4 regions of the Bacteroides caecimuris genome follow, and region 1 is predicted to be linked to each of the others. Evidence: riboswitches for the same ligand, from Rfam matches in the RefSeq annotation. Region 1 holds a riboswitch; each other region holds the start of a gene.
What was found. A riboswitch is a leader RNA that binds a small molecule or an ion and turns the genes downstream of it on or off. The one in region 1 is predicted to bind cobalamin.

Region 1 (4,188 bases):
TATAAAATTCGAGCAATTGATTACAGCATACAGCTTATCTCCATAAATCTGCAAATCATTTCCAACATCCCCCAGTTCTTTCACTACGGACGGATTTCGCTCGGCATAAATATTACGATGATACTTACCGGTAGTACTGTCATAAAAATCAAGTGTACACTTATTACTTCCCATATTTCCTTCATTGAGAAGATACATTCCTTTAATGCTGACGCTCCCTAAAGCTCCCTTGCCAACGTCTATTTCGTCAGAAGGTAGAACCGGAAGCTCGTCCCGACAAGCCAGCAAACAACAACCTGTTAATATACCAAGCAAGGCACGCGAAAGAATATTATTCACAATCATATCGTTAAGTTTAAAATGAATTTAAAGTTAGTTCCGGGCATCGGATAAGACCTCACCACCTCATATTGTTGATTAAAAATATTATTTACTTCCAAGGTCAATTTGAAATCATACTTTCTCCAACTGAATTTCTTAGCCAAAGAAAAATCACTTGTATACCAAGGGAGACGATAATTCTCCGGAGTATTGGCCGAAACATCATAGCGCTCTCCCGTATATACAAAGCTATAATTCAATTCCCATGATTTATATCCCGCATTTAATATAGCCGATCCACTATGCCAAGGGATATACGATATTTGCCCCCCATACGTATCTTTATCCGATTTATCAGTAAAATCCTGCGCTTTCTGATACGTATATGATAACCGACTGTCAAATACCCAATCGTTACCAAACTTCCAAAGTCCTTGCAAAACGACATCCACTCCTTTTATTTTAACAAGTCCCATATTAATCATTGTCCAACGAAAGAAATTATTGGTAGGAGTAGCTATTATTTTATTTTCCACCTCATTATAATACGCATCCAATTGCACATTCAGTGCTTGCAGCCAGGTTCCGGAAGATAATTTCTGATAAGTGAATCCTACGTTATACTGATTAGTATACTCAGGTTTCAGCTTTATATTCCCTATAAATGTATAATACAAATCGTTCAAAGTCGGCATACGAAATATCCGTTTGTAAAAAGCACGCAGATTTAAATCAATATTCTTGAAAGGTTTATAAGAAGTGATAACGGTAGGAGTAAATTCCATCTTATTCCCAGCCGAAGTAGTATCTGAAGCTACGTTCTCATTTACAAAAGTTCCCAAGACACTGGCCTGCAACTTAAAGCGCTCAAGATGCAAAGAGGTAGCTGCCGCTACCAACGCCGTATTTCTTCGGGGATAAGGGAAATCAGTCAAATTAGCGTTCAGTTTATTCCATTGGTAGTCTGCTGAAATATTTATATCCCAAAAAGGAAAAAGAGTAACCCTGTTAGCCATTGACAAGTAAACTTCCTGTTGGCGATATGTATTATTTACATACATGGTAGCCTCCTCCTTTTGGGGATCCGCCAGATAATGCAGATAATCATATGCGTATTTGGCATTCAACAACAGACTGTACACATCACCAAAATCTTTTTTGAAAGAAGACTGGAAAAAGAAATTTGTATCCCATTGGCGATCCTCATGTGAGAAACGATTCCGCACAACAGCACCGGGATATCCACGTTCTGAATTATAAAAATAAGCTTTCGTACGCCAATAACCACTTTTTATCTTGCCATATAAGCCGCCCTCAGCACGCAGCGCATTGACATCCCCATTACGGCGTACTGCCGTTGTATCATATCCTCCATCCACCGCATAAGTAAATTTATACTTTCCGGTTGTATACATATATTCAGTACTAAGTGACGTACTCACATTCTCACTCAGTTTCTGTTCCCAAAGCAAAGAGGGATTGACAACTCCGAAAGAACCCGTCTTAAAAGTCGCTTTCACATGATAAGCCCTATTCTCCTGAAAAACAGGTATTCTTGACTGTAGATAAATAGAACCTGCAGAACCAAAATCTTTCGCTGATTGGAAAATGGCACTTTTCTGACCATTATATAAAGTGACAGCTTCCATATTATCCAAAGAGAAACGTCCCAAATCAACCACTCCATTCTGCGCATTACCCAGTTCAATGCCGTCATAAAACACTCCTACATGATTCGTTCCCATACTTCGGATATTAACGGTCTTCAGTCCTCCTATTCCACCATAATCCTTTATTTGTACTCCGGAAAAATAACGTATAGCGTCCGCTACCGAATGCGCCGCCAGTTTCTCCAACTTATCCCCTGATAAAAATTGCACCGGAATTACCTCCTTGTTAATTCTGGCAGTAACCACTACTTCATTAAGATGATGCAAGCTGTCCAGTTTGCTTTGTGCTGACAACAATAAAGTCATACTCAGAAAGCATCCTATCCACAATACCCTAAAATAAATCCGCCCGAACATAATCCTCCTGTTTATTAATTAAAATAATAAACTTTCATAGGGTTACAGCGAGGATGCAATTTTCCATACACTCAAACATATACACGTGCTTCTCCCCGCATAATAGGGACACTCAAAAAGGGGATATTCCTCCTTCCTGAAACTTCACATCACCAATCAAAGATGTATTTTGAATAAAAAACCGCACTCTTCAAACTCTAATCCCGGAAAGTTTCAAGAATTCAACTTTGGCAGGTCTTCTGACTTACTCCATTTTCCTAACGCCCTTCCCATTCCTCCAAAGCGGAACAGTGGATCTGAGTATTGTAGGAAAAACTTTTGGCGGAGCTTACAGCAGCGGGTCTGTTCAGGATTTACACCTGATTCCCTTTTCACCACTCGTTCCGTAGAATCGGAAAAGTGACACCAAAATTTCTGGGGGCAAAGATACACAAATAGATACAAATCGGAAGAAAAATTCAACTAAAATAAAAACAAACTAATAATTAAGTCCTATCTTTGCCGTTCGAAAGGATCCACTATTATTTTTTCTAATTAAACATCTTATAAAAGTGAAATCTCCCGCGCTGACTATCACGTTACTTTGCCTGCTCCTTTGGGCAAGCTGTATTACCCGTAATAAGACATCTCTGGAAGCATTCAACCAAGATGTATATACCCCTGAATACGCTTCGGGATTTAAAATTCTAGGTACCGAGAACACCGCCAGCACACTTATACAGATTACCAACCCGTGGCAAGGCGCCAACGATGTAACAATGTCCTATTTTGTTGCACGCAACGGCGAGCAAGCGCCTGCCGGATTCAATGGTCCCGTTATCCCTGCCGGAGCCAAACAGATTGTATGTATGTCTTCTTCCTACATTGCCATGCTTGACGCATTGGGAGAAATTAGCCGGATCGTCGGAGTTTCGGGTATCGATTATATCGCCAATCCCTACATCCTTGCCCACAAAGATTCAATCAAGGATATGGGTCCTGAAATGAACTACGAACTGTTGATTGGATTAAAACCCGACGTAGTTTTGCTTTATGGCATAGGTGACGCCCAAACCGCTGTAACGGACAAGTTAAAAGAACTTTCCATACCTTATCTATATATGGGAGAATACTTGGAAGAATCACCGCTCGGCAAAGCTGAATGGATGATTGTTCTTTCCGAACTGACAGACAAACGGGAAAAGGGAATAGAAATATTCCGGGAAATCCCCCAACGTTATCATGCACTGAAAGCCCTCACAGATTCCGTCAGCCAGCGCCCTACCGTAATGTTCAACACTCCGTGGAACGATAGTTGGGTAATGCCTTCTACCCAAAGCTACATGGCACAGTTGGTTGCAGACGCAGGTGCAGAGTATATTTATAAAGAAAACAATTCCAACAGTTCAACCCCTATCGGACTGGAAACGGCCTATGGCCTGATACAAAAAGCCGATTACTGGATTAATGTCGGTTCGGCGACTACGCTTGATGAGCTGAAAGCTGTGAACCCCAAATTCGCAGATGCTAAAGCCGTGAACGAAAAGACTGTTTATAATAATAACTTACGGTTGACACCGACAGGCGGAAACGATTATTGGGAATCGGCAGTTGTCCGTCCCGATGTAGTGTTGCGTGATCTGATTCATATTTTCCATCCGGAGCTCGTTTCCGATTCACCTTATTATTATAGACACCTGGAATGAAACAATCCCGCAGACACACCACTCTATTATTCATCGCATTAGGAATAGTTGCCATTTTATTACTATTAGTAGATATGGCAACGGGAGATACTTTCATCCCTATATCAAAGATATGGACAGTACTCACCGGGGGGGAATGTGACGAAACCACCCGC
Region 2 (4,188 bases), 150 kb from region 1:
CCGTCAGATAACCGGTGATACGCCGCATACGGAGAATACTTTCACTCTGGCATACAGGGCATTTATCGAAGATAACTCCCTTGTAACCACAGTTATGACAAGTGTCTACCGGGTGATTGATAGAGCCGTATCCAATACCTTCGTCGTGCATCACTTTCACAATCTTGGCAATGGCACGCACATTCTTCTGCGCTTCACCGTCCAGCTCCACATACGTGATGTGTCCGCCGCGTGTAACAGCATGGAACGGAGCTTCACGCTTGATTTTCTCAACGATGCTGATCGGTTCTTTCACGTCTACGTGAAAAGAGTTGACGTAATAGTCGCGATCTGTCACTCCGGGGATTTTTCCATATTTCCGGCGGTCCATTTTCGTGAAACGTCCCGAAAGTCCTTCGGCAGGAGTAGCCAGAACGGAGTAGTTCAGATTATATTTCTCTTTATATTCGTCTGCCACTTTATTCATTTCCATCACCGCTTCATACAGCGTGTCCCATGCTTTTTGGTTGTGTCCGTGACCTTGTCCGTAGAGAGCCACCATTGCGTTATGCCCGCCAATAAATCCGATCCCCAGTGTACCGCTGCGCAAGGCGTCTCCTACCTGTTCGTTCGGATTCAGTCCGCCACCGCCTTTCCACACATTATTTCCCATCATGAACGGGAACTGACGTGCCAGAGCCGTACGCTGATACTGATAACGTTCGTAAAGCTGATCGGCTACGAGCGCAGACATTTGGTGTACAGATTCGATGAAAATTTCTTTTGCTTTTTGTTCGATGGCATCTTTGTTGCGTTCATCTTCTACCAGATTTTCCGCTTTGATACGGGCTTCGATAGCCAGTCTTGGCATATTCAGTGTAGTGAACGAAAGATTGCCACGTCCTAAAGAAGATTTTTCTCCCGCCACATTTTCAAAAACACGGGTACGGCAACCCATCGTTGCCAATTCGTAAATGTAACGCTGCGGATCGTCGGCTTTCCATTTCTCGTTCTTGTTGAAAGGTGTGTCGAGGAACATGAAGTTCGGGAACAACGCTTTCGCAGTAGTCTGGCAAGCCTTCAATAACAAGTCGAAGTTGGGAGCCTCGTAACTGTCGGTCATTGCCTCTTCGATGTTCTCCGCTTTCATTGCCTTCTCAAAGTCTTTCTCCGAGTAAGAAACACCGTCTTTCACCTTGAATATCTGGATGGGGAATACAGGCACTTCTCCTCTTGTGCCGAGTCCTTCAATGGTAGCTTTCAGCAGTTCTTCGATCACCATACGGCCTTCGGCAGAAGTGTCCGTTCCGTAGTTAATGGAACTGAATACCACTTGGTTACCGCCACGGGAATGCATTGTGTTCAGGTTGTGGATGAATCCTTCCATTGCCTGATGCGTATCTTTACGGGTCTGCTGGTAGGCTTTTTCGACAATGCGTGCAAGGTGTTCCTTATCTATAATGATCTGTAAAGCGACCAAAGCGATGCGCAATGTTTCGCGTTCGGCCTCGGTGGACTTGATAGACGGAAGGTATTCTTTAATCAACGTGCGGATGGATTTTTCATCGGCCTGATTTCCGTTCTCCATAGCCACATAGAAGTTGATGAACGATGCCAGATGCTTACGGAAAGATTTCGCCACTCCTTTTGCCATGAAGAAGTCGAAAGCCGGAATCGCCTGTCCGCCATGCTGCTCATTTTGGTTGGTCTGAAAGATGATGGTAGCCAGCGTAGCATAGCTTTGGATGCTTTGCGGGGTGCGGATGCTACCGTTCTTTGTGCGGAAACCGCGTTCAAAGAGGTCATCCATATCATATTGGATACAGGTTGTCGTCTTTGTCGGATAATAATCCAGGTCGTGGATGTGAATGTCTCCCAACTGGTGCGCTTCGGCAAAACGTTTCGGCAACAAGTATTTATAGGTATAATCTTTAGTTACTTCGGAAGCAAACGTCATCATCTGCCCGGCAGGCGTGTGACTGCTCATGTTGGCGTTGCTCAAATTGACATCATTTTTGTCGATAGCCACAATGCCGTCCATCACCTGTTTCATCTGGGTTTTCTTATCACGCTCCGTATTCCGCCATTCGCGATAGATGATGTATTTCTTCGCCACCTCCGGCCGCACTTTCATCAACGACTTTTCTACCAAGTCCTGAATCTCTTCTACGGTGATCGTGGGGGTAGCAAACTGACTGATAACATTCATGGTGATGTCAGCAATCAACTGCTGCTCATCCTGAATACCACATGCACTGAATGCTTTACTAATTGCATTCTTAATCTTACTGATAGAGAAATCTTCTCTCTTACCATCGCGTTTGATGATACAAATTTCCGCGTAGTTCATAACTTTAACTCCCGAAAGCATTAATAAATTGAAAATAGAAAATCTCTTCGGCAGGTCTTCTGACTTATCCCTCCCCCGCAACACCTTCCCACACCGGCATCGATGCAGTGGCCTATTGTGCGGATTCTTAGAGAATTACAGCAGCGGGTACTGTCGCCGATTTGCACAGCGTTCCCTCATTGACTAAACCTCTTTTTAGCTCCGAAAACGGATGCAAAGATAGGGGAATATATAATAGCTTGGTTAGCTTTTAACATTAAATTTTGGGAAACTTTTCTTTCTCGCTGATACAGAAAGTTTTCCAAAACGGAAAACTTTTTTTCTGATTTTAACGTGGATAATATTCCAATTCCGTTTATTCTTTTTCCGAAAAGCAGACAATTCACAGACCGTCTATCCCCTATTGTAGCTACAAAAATGGGAATTTATTTTCTTTTGTTCTATACAAAATCAAAGAAATATTTCTGCTTTTTAGAAATTATCATCAAATTTCTCTTTTCCGCAATGTTTCCGAAAAAGGAGTAGAATTAAATTGTATGACACCCGGGTGTCAAGTGCCATGAAACCCGAGTGTCGTATAACTGATTATTGCAGTATTTTGTTTCCGACCTTACTGCTAGCAATAACTTCAATCGCTATTAGACAGAAGTATCTAACTCATAACCTGCCAAAAGGAACTAATAATCTCCTGCAATCCGACGCAAAACACATACATACCTACATACGGCCGCCACCCAAAACCTGATACAACGTAATCACACCCTGAATTTCAGTAAAACGGTTTGCCACTTGTGACAGTTGCGCGTTGAGCAACATTATATGATTACATTAATTATATGACTACACCGACTTTATCTTTTGTACTTATGTTCTTCTGTCTAAAAATCAGAATTACTCTTTTCCAGCCCTGGACTTTTCTCCCTCGCTCACTTTGATTTCCTCTTCAATCTGCCAATCATGCGTAGGGGCACTCTGTATGGGACGGAGACGTTCCTGCAACCATTAGAAAGCGATGAATAAGGTTGGCACGATGAAAAGCAGTGCCAGCGTACCGATAGTCATACCGCCAACTACTCCCGTACCCAACGAACGGTTACCGTTAGCTCCTACTCCACTAGACATCATCAGCGGGAACAGACCGAAAATCATCGTCAAAGCCGTCATCAGAATCGGGCGCAGACGGGCTTTGGCTGCGCTGACAGCAGAAGCAATCAGTCCCATACCGGCCTTACGGCGTTCGGCAGCATATTCCGTCAGCAAGATAGCCGTTTTTGCCTGCAGACCGATCAACATAATCAGACCCGTTTGCAGGTAAATATTATTCTCCAGTCCGAATATCCGGGCAAAAAGGAAGCTACCCATCAATCCGCAAGGCACACTCAAAAGAACGGCGAACGGAATAATGAAGCTTTCGTAGAGCGCACTTAGAGCCTGTTTAAATTTTCCTGAGATTATGTTAGATAGGCTTTACCAACCTGTTTTTATTCGTCCCATAGTCTCCGTCATGCTGCTCCTCACAACAACAGAAAATATACTCGAAAGCAACTCTCAAAACTGTGTCGGGCAAAACTCGGAGCGGGCTCTTAATAATCCACTTTTCATTCATTAATAAAAAAGTTCTCTTTCATTAATTGTAAACTTCTTATTATCAGCATGTAAACTTATTTTTCATTAACTGTAATCTATAAACGCAAGCTTCGTTTATAAAAACAAAGGCTTTGATTATAAAAACAAAGCTTGCAATTATATAATCAAAGCTTGCGTTTATAGTTTGCATCAAATGAAACAGGGCAGACGCATTATATTTTGTCTATCAATTAGTCAACTATTATCCATATTTCATTTTTATTATTTATCTT
Region 3 (4,188 bases), 510 kb from region 1:
AAGATAACAAATAGCGAGCGTTTTTTCCTAAAGAAAGGTAGAAAAAGAAAGGATTATTTTGTATAAAGGAAAAAGGAAATTACCTTTGCTTTCAAAGTAAAAAAACAAATTATGAAAATGAACATAAATATTATTCCCGTTTTATGCTTCCTCTTGTTGTGCTCATGCAAAAACGGGAATGCCTCCAGCCAAAGTACAAACGAAACCATACAGGACACTATTAAATCCATCACCCTGCCTGCCATCCCCGCAATGATGACAGCTCCCGAACAACGAGCAGATTTTCTAGTAAAACACTATTGGGATAACGTCAATTTCGCCGACACCAATTACATCCACCACCCCGAAGTGACCGAACAAGCCTGGGCAGACTATTGCGACATACTAAACCACGTCCCTTTGGAAACCGCACAAGAAGCCATGCGGAAAACAATCGAGCGAACAAACGTAGACAAAAAAGTATTCACCTACATCACCGACCTGGCAGATAAATATCTATATGACCCTAACTCCCCCATGCGTAACGAAGAATTCTACATTCCCGTATTAGACGCCATGTTGGATTCCCCTCTGTTAGAAGAAATAGAGAAAGTACGTCCCAAAGCCCGCCGGGAATTAGCCCAGAAAAACCGTATCGGCACCAAAGCCCTGAACTTCAACTACACATTAGCCTCCGGCGCACAAGGTTCCCTCTACCAACTGCAAGCAGAGTACATCCTCCTATTCATTAACAACCCCGGCTGTCATGCCTGTACAGAAACGATAGACGCCCTGAGAAATGCCCCTATCATCAATCAACTTCTGGAGCAAAAGAGACTTACAGTCCTCTCCATCTATCCCGACGAAGAGCTGGACGAATGGAGAAAACACCTAAATGAATTCCCCCAAGAATGGATCAACGGATACGACAAGAAATTCGCCATCAAAGAGCAACAACTATATGACTTGAAGGCAATCCCCACCCTCTACCTTCTCAACAAGGAAAAGACTGTACTCCTAAAAGACGCCACCACACAAGCCGTTGAAGAATACCTGTTAATAAAAAGCGAACAATAAGCAGCCTTGATCCTTTCTTTTTGGTTCTTTCTCTTTCGTATCAAGACGAAAGAAAAAGAACATCCCTTTGGAAAAAACAAATAAACTCCCTATCTTTGCCGCGCATTGGTTTGCGACTCCCATGCGGGGGAAGCAATTAAAAGGGAATCAGGTGCAAGTCCTGAACAGTCCCGCTGCTGTAAGTTCCATACCAAGTTACAAGCAATTCACTCATTGCCACTGGAAACCAATCCGGGAAGGCGTTTGTAACAGGAACAAGTCAGAAGACCTGCCATGCAAATAAGTTTCACTGCTTTCGAGGAAAAAGCGTTGAGTCTAATGAACCGGACAAGTCGTCTATCATTTCATTCATCACTCTGATTCAGAGAAAGTGTGTTAAAACGGATAAACTCTGCCAAGTTTATTTATGCGTGTCCGGTCGAAGGGATTTCGCCCGGACACTTTTAACCAACAACAGACTGAAAAAGAAATAAATGAAAAAAAGAACATTTAATAAAGTGATCTTTGCAGTATTTAGCTGCCAACTCTTATCTATATCACTTTTTGCACAACAGCAAAAGGTAGATACGACACATACATATTCTATTCCCGAAATAACAGTATCAGATATCTACCAGACCCGCGAAATACGCTCAACCGCTCCCCTGCAAGTCTTCTCCAAAGATGCCCTGAAAAACCTGCACGCCCTGCAAGTTTCCGACGCGGTGAAACACTTTGCCGGAGTGACCGTAAAAGATTACGGAGGTATCGGCGGACTGAAAACAGTATCCATACGAAGCCTGGGAGCCCAACATACCGCCATCGGCTATGACGGAATCACCCTAACCGACTGCCAAACCGGACAAATAGATATCGGGCGTTTCTCGCTCGACAACGTAGACCGCCTTTCTCTAAACAACGGACAAAGCGATAACATCTTCCAACCTGCCCGCTTCTTCGCGTCAGCAGGCATATTGAATATACAGACACTCACGCCGCTATTCACCAAAGGCAAAAAGACCAACATAGCCGGAGCTTTCAAAACCGGCTCCTGGGGATTAATCAATCCCTCCCTGCTACTGGAACAACAATTCAATAAAACATGGAGCATGTCAGCCAATGGCGAATGGATGTCCTCCGACGGACATTATCCGTACACATTACATTATGGAAATGCGGCAGAAGACCTGTCCTCACGTGAAAAACGAAAGAATACAGACGTACAGACATTCCGTGCCGAAGCCGGACTTTACGGCAACTTCTCCGATAAAGAACAATGGCGATTGAAAGGCTACTACTTTCAGTCCTCCCGGGGACTACCCAAAGCTACAACCTTCTATAACGACCATTCCACACAACACTTGTGGGATAAAAATACATTCATACAAAGTCAATACAAGAAAGAATTCAGCCAGCAATGGGTGTTCCAAACCTCTGCCAAGTGGAATTGGAGCTATCAACGTTATCTGGACCCCGATACCAAGAACTCTTTTAAGAAAACGGAAAACAGCTATTACCAGCAGGAATATTATCTTTCCGCTTCTGTATTATACAGACTGTTGAGCAACCTCTCTTTCTCACTTTCCACAGACGGAAGCATCAACACCATGAACGCCGATCTCGCCAACTTTGTACACCCCACGCGTTACTCATGGCTAACAGCATTCGCCGGAAAATACGTAAATGACTGGTTAACAATCTCCGCATCCGCATTGGCAACCGTTATCAATGAAGATGTGAAAAAAGGCGGTAGTGCCGGCAATCACCGTAAGCTAACCCCTTATGTAAGTGCCGCTTTCAAACCTTTCCGGCATGAAGAATTCCGTGTCCGCTTCTTCTATAAAGACATTTTCCGTCTGGCAAGTTTCAACGACTTATATTACGAAGAAGTAGGCAACACCCAGCTAAAGCCGGAAAAGGCAAAACAATACAACATCGGACTGACATACAATAAAAATGTATGCCCGTTCCTACCCTATCTGTCAGCAACCATTGACGCTTATTATAACAAGGTGACAGATAAAATCATCGCCTACCCTACCAAGAACCTTGCCGTATGGAGTATGAAGAATCTGGGTGAAGTTGATATCAAAGGCATTGATGCCACAGGAAGCCTGTCCCTCCAACCTTGGGATAAAATACGCATCAACCTCTCGGGTAACTACACATACCAACGAGCGTTAGATGTCACCTCGCCCGATCCGAACACGTATGAATCGACATACAAACATCAAATAGCCTACACTCCCCGCGTATCTGCTTCGGGACAGGCAGGTGTCGAAACACCGTGGATCAATCTGTCTTATTCATTCCTTTTTTCCGGAAAACGCTATGCTTTAGGACAAAACATTGCCGAAAACCGATTGGATAGTTATAGCGACCATAGCATTTCGGCAAACCGTGACTTTCTAATCAGAAAAATCACGACCTCTTTCAGCGTGGAAGTATTGAACCTGCTGGATAAGAATTACGAGATTGTGAAATATTTCCCAATGCCCGGACGATCCGTAAGGGCGACAATAAAAATAAGATATTAACTATTACAAAGTAAGATATTGACGTGAAAAGGAAACTAATATATATATTCTCGTGCTGGCTGTCATTGATAATCTTATTTGCGGCATGTGATGATATGGAGGACAAGCCCTTCACATCAGGCATTATAGGCGATCCGACAGAAACGGGTACTGCCGAATTATATGTATTATGCGAAGGACTGTTCAATCAGAACAATAGCTCGCTGGCACGTTTTTCTTTCGGCAACCGGCAAATGATTCGTGACTATTTCAAAGCAGTCAACCGCCGGGGACTAGGAGATACAGCCAACGACATGGCTATCTACGGAAACAAGATATATGTGATAGTCAATATCTCCAGTACGGTAGAAGTGATAGACTTTCGTACGGGAAGCTCATTGAAACAGATTCAGATGTTGGCAGAAAACGGAAGTTCCCGTCAACCACGCTACATCGCTTTTCACAAAGAAAAGGCATACGTATGTTCATACGATGGAACCGTTGCACGTATAGACACAACCTCCCTATCCATAGAAGCTATCACATCAGTGGGACGCAACCCCGACGGTATTTGTGTACAAAACGAAAAGTTGTATATTTCCAATTCCGGTGGGTTGGACTATTCATCAGGACTGGG
Region 4 (4,188 bases), 1.3 Mb from region 1:
CTTTTTTTGATATTGGCGACATACTCCTCTTTCCATTGCTCTATTCCACCATTATAGCGCATGGTGTCATCGGATATAAGCTCGAACATTCCTTTGGGCAAGGCATGATTGACCAAATTGGCAATATCCTCTTTACGGTCTTCCTCGTCTATTTCTGAACAATAGTCATAGAAGCTCCCGTCTCCTTGCTGGAGTGTGTCCTCATTCAGATAGTTTTCTTTGTCTATCGGCTCCGTTGAAATTTGAAAAATCCTGCTGTGCATAATTGTAAATTTTAGATTGTCAAATATTTTCTTTTTTTCCTTTTCTTGAAACTCTTTTGGCTTCTCGTCGGGGAATGATTTTTATGCAGGACTGACAGCGGGAAAAGGACGGATAAGGCAAGTAAACAGTGTACGGGATGAAACGGAATACCCAACCGCCCAATGTAAGAGCACAGTCAGGCTCGTCCGACTATGCCCTGCAACGAGGTGGGGAGTGAAAGTCAATCTTCGATTTGTGGAAGGCTGCCGTGAAGAATATCCGGGAACCGTTAGTGAAAGCGATACTTGACGACCAGACGCACGCTGTACCTTTGCATATAAAATCTCTCCGAAGAGAATTGCCGACGTGAGATGAAAAGAGACCATAATTGAGAAACGCTATTATTCATAAGGGGAAAAGACTATTCGTGGTTGTTATAAATGCTTGATTAACATGAAAATACAATTCGCGCCATAAAATAATCCTTTCTTGAAATAAAAATCACAGAAAAAGAAACAAGATTAAAAAATAACCATTAACTTTGCACCAGTCAAGTTTCCAATCGAAGCGTCGAACGGAATTAAAAGGGAATCCCGGTGAAAATCCGGAGCTGTACTCGCAGCTGTAAGTCCTATTAAAGTTTATCGCACTCTTTGCCACTGGTGAAAGCTGGGAAGGCGCGATAAGCGGGATGAGCCAGAAGACCTGCTTGATGAGATAGATTTAGTGACCACGGGATAATTGGCATTAGATTAAAATGAACAGAGGCTCGTCCACAGGCACCTATATTCTTTTTGATAACCGATTTCTCATTCGTTGCAAATCTGTCGCAATAAAAACGAATGTGTGTTTAAACTTTTTGTTTAACTTTTAATAATTAAGTTATGAAAAAGAATTTTAGATTCTTGGCAATGGCTGTTGTAGCAATGGCCGCCGCAGTGTTCACGGGATGTTCATCCGACGATGACTTCCTTGCTCCGTATGAGGAGAGTGCGATTCAAACCCGCGCGATAAGTTCTACCAATGCGCTTATCGATTTTGATAACGTACCTTCCAGCGTAATGGCTTCTGACCAGTATGGAAACAATCTCTATTCTGCCACGGCCAACGGCAAGCAGGTAACGACCGGCTACATCACTCAAATCGGGCAAACCGGTACGTACATTCAGTTCCCGATTAACTATTTGGAACAAGAATGGGTAAGCGGACAGCCTTGGGAATATGAATTTTGGAATGGTGGTTTTGCCATCTCTAATTTCCATAATCTGACACAGGGGGATTATCAAAACCAATGTAGCGTGTACTGGCCCAACGGCGGTCATAGCGGTAAAAATTTTGCTGTAGCTTTCGGTTATAGCGATTCATACAATGATTCACAAGCAACCTATGACAAATGTGCGAAGATTTACCTGACCGATGCAACCGGCTACAGAGTCGTTACCACAAACACTCCTGTCAAGGGTACACCGAAATATGGTAAATTCAACAGCGTATGGGTTTGTAATACGACTTATACCTACTTAGTCATGAAGGATGGCAACTCGTTTACACAAGGCTCTTTGTCGGCACAAAAAGGATGGTTTAAGGTGGTATTTGTTGCGTTGGATGCGACGGGTAAACCTACAGGTAAGGAAGTAGAATACTATTTGGCAAACTTCGATTCCAGTAAAGATGCAGAATCAGGTTTGACCAATAAAATCCGTACCGGATGGAATCAAGTGGATTTAAGCGGTTTAGGTGACAGCGTATGTACTGTAGCTATCAATTTCGAAGGAAGCGATTCAAGCGCATACGGATTGAACACTCCTGCTTACGTTGCTATAGACGATATTGATGTAACCGTAAACGAATAACATGAATTTGGGGCAAATGCTTTTTAACGGCAAGTGCAAAGTATTTGCCCCTTTTTATTATATCCCAATGGAGATTGTAATCAAATACTTTCTTCAAGGGAATTTCAGCATTAAAATTATAAATATAATGAAGAAGTATTTGCTTTTATTCTCCTTGACGATATTTCTATTTGCATGCAACAAAGACGAAGAAATATCGCAGGACGTGATATTGCCTCCTGTCATTGAGTTGGATAGCGAGGACGGAATCTACGTTGTAAAGATAGGAAAAGAGGTCGTTATTGAGCCGACCTATCAGAATGTCGATTACGCCGTTTATTCATGGAAATGCAACGGTCGTATCATTTCCGACGAGCCTCAATTGAAATACATTTTCAACGAATGCGGTTCGTATTACGTTACCCTGCGTGTGGATACGAGGGATGCCAGCACAGAGGAAGAAATTCGTGTGGATGTCAATGAATTGGCTCCGCCCGTTATTTCATTGGTAACCCCCTCTATAGGGCTTAAAGTTGTCGCAGGACGCGAGTATATCCTTACACCCGACATTCAAAATGCAGAAGGAGCTACTTATTTGTGGACTCTTAACGGAAACGAAGTCGGAACGGAAAATACTTATACATTCAAGCAAGATGAGTTGGGAACTTATGAACTGACCTTAACCGTAACAAATGAAGACGGACAATCAAAGAAGACAGTTTCTATTGAGGTTGTCGATAAACTTCCGATTGAAATCGTAGTTCCGTCATCTTTATATTTTACCGAGAATAATACCAAATACGTAGAATTAGGACGTACTTTGTTTGTCCGCCCCTTTGTATCAATAAGTGCCGAGCCTTCTTATCAATGGAGTTTGGACGGGCAACCGATTGAGGGAGCCAATTCTTTGGTTTACGGTTTCAAACCCGCTAAAACCGGAGAACACACGCTTACCTTTACTGTGAAATACGACAATCAAGATACAAAAGCAGTGCTCACCCGTAATATTTCGGTCTCCGGTGTCGATGAAGTCAGTGTCAATATTCCGGTGAAATGTTGTGAAGCGGCCGGAAAAAGACCTTTTGCTGCCGGAAATTCCATTTACAGCAATAAAGTATATGAATTTGTTCCGGCTCCGGGACAATTTGTAAACGAAACGAATACAGCAGGTTTCAATGGGGAAAGCACGCACGAAGCAGCCTGTGCTTACGCACAAAAACGTCTTGATAATGAACAATATGTTTCTCTTGGAGGTTGGGGAGGATATATCGTAGTAGGATTCGACCACAGTATCGAAAACAAAGGCGGTTATGATTTTTCCATCAAAGGAAATGCCTTTGATTCGTCAAATGAACCGGGCATTGTATGGGTAATGCAAGATGTCAATGGAGACGGCTTGCCCAACGATGAATGGTATGAACTGAAGGGTTCTGAATATGGAAAACCCGAAACCATTCAGGACTATGCCGTAACTTATTTCCGTCCCGGTCCCAACATGGATACTCAATGGCAGGACAACAAGGGAAATAAAGGAGCGATTGACCGTCTCGGCAACTATCACCCGCAAGAGTTTTATTATCCTTTGTGGATTGAAGCGGATTCCTATACGTTATACGGCACATGCCTGAAAGCACGTACCGAACAAAGCCCGTCGACAGGCATGTGGTCCAATAATCCGTTCGGATGGGGATATGCCGATAATATTGGTGATGATATGCCCAATAAAGACAATCCTAACGCGGGAGCACTTGGAAACTATTTTAAGATTTCCGATGCAGTCAATATCGACGGTACACCTGCAAACCTTTCCCATATCGACTTTATCAAGGTGCAGACCGGAGTCAATGTAAAAGCCGGATGGTTAGGGGAAAATTCCACGGAAGTTTTCAAGTTCTGTGATGAAAACAACAATAACGACAAATAAAATTCATTATGAACAAAATATATCATTTCATCCTATTCTGTTTCGCTACGCTCTGCCTTGCTGCATGTAGTGATGACGACCCTGAAGTAAGCGGAATAGACGGCAAGGATCACTTCATCTCCGAGTTTGCTCTAACTGTAGATGGCATTACCTATCAAGCCATGATAGTCGGGGACAAGATTACAGTTG

Region 2: it holds a riboswitch for cobalamin, as region 1 does, so the genes downstream of both, A4V03_RS13420 (anaerobic ribonucleoside triphosphate reductase) here and A4V03_RS14015 (TonB-dependent receptor plug domain-containing protein) in region 1, are expected to answer to the same signal.
Region 3: it holds a riboswitch for cobalamin, as region 1 does, so the genes downstream of both, A4V03_RS11760 (TonB-dependent receptor plug domain-containing protein) here and A4V03_RS14015 (TonB-dependent receptor plug domain-containing protein) in region 1, are expected to answer to the same signal.
Region 4: it holds a riboswitch for cobalamin, as region 1 does, so the genes downstream of both, A4V03_RS08185 (DUF4465 domain-containing protein) here and A4V03_RS14015 (TonB-dependent receptor plug domain-containing protein) in region 1, are expected to answer to the same signal.

What each region holds. Positions count from the first base shown of each region.
Region 1 is NZ_CP015401.2:3,223,522-3,227,709, forward strand. Features, by position in the region: gene A4V03_RS14010 (YncE family protein) at 1-345, opposite strand, end outside; gene A4V03_RS14015 (TonB-dependent receptor plug domain-containing protein) at 342-2,348, opposite strand; cobalamin riboswitch at 2,561-2,773, opposite strand; gene A4V03_RS14020 (ABC transporter substrate-binding protein) at 2,900-4,033, shown strand; gene A4V03_RS14025 (FecCD family ABC transporter permease) at 4,030-4,188, shown strand, end outside.
Region 2 is NZ_CP015401.2:3,077,314-3,081,501, forward strand. Features, by position in the region: gene A4V03_RS13420 (anaerobic ribonucleoside triphosphate reductase) at 1-2,329, opposite strand, end outside; cobalamin riboswitch at 2,362-2,550, opposite strand; partial or broken gene A4V03_RS13430 (efflux RND transporter permease subunit) at 3,221-3,757, opposite strand.
Region 3 is NZ_CP015401.2:2,709,019-2,713,206, forward strand. Features, by position in the region: gene A4V03_RS11755 (DUF5106 domain-containing protein) at 112-1,056, shown strand; cobalamin riboswitch at 1,145-1,346, shown strand; gene A4V03_RS11760 (TonB-dependent receptor plug domain-containing protein) at 1,530-3,572, shown strand; gene A4V03_RS11765 (YncE family protein) at 3,596-4,188, shown strand, end outside.
Region 4 is NZ_CP015401.2:1,914,876-1,919,063, forward strand. Features, by position in the region: partial or broken gene A4V03_RS08180 (hypothetical protein) at 1-263, opposite strand, end outside; cobalamin riboswitch at 779-970, shown strand; gene A4V03_RS08185 (DUF4465 domain-containing protein) at 1,128-2,096, shown strand; gene A4V03_RS08190 (PKD-like domain-containing protein) at 2,098-3,999, shown strand; gene A4V03_RS08195 (DUF4971 domain-containing protein) at 4,008-4,188, shown strand, end outside.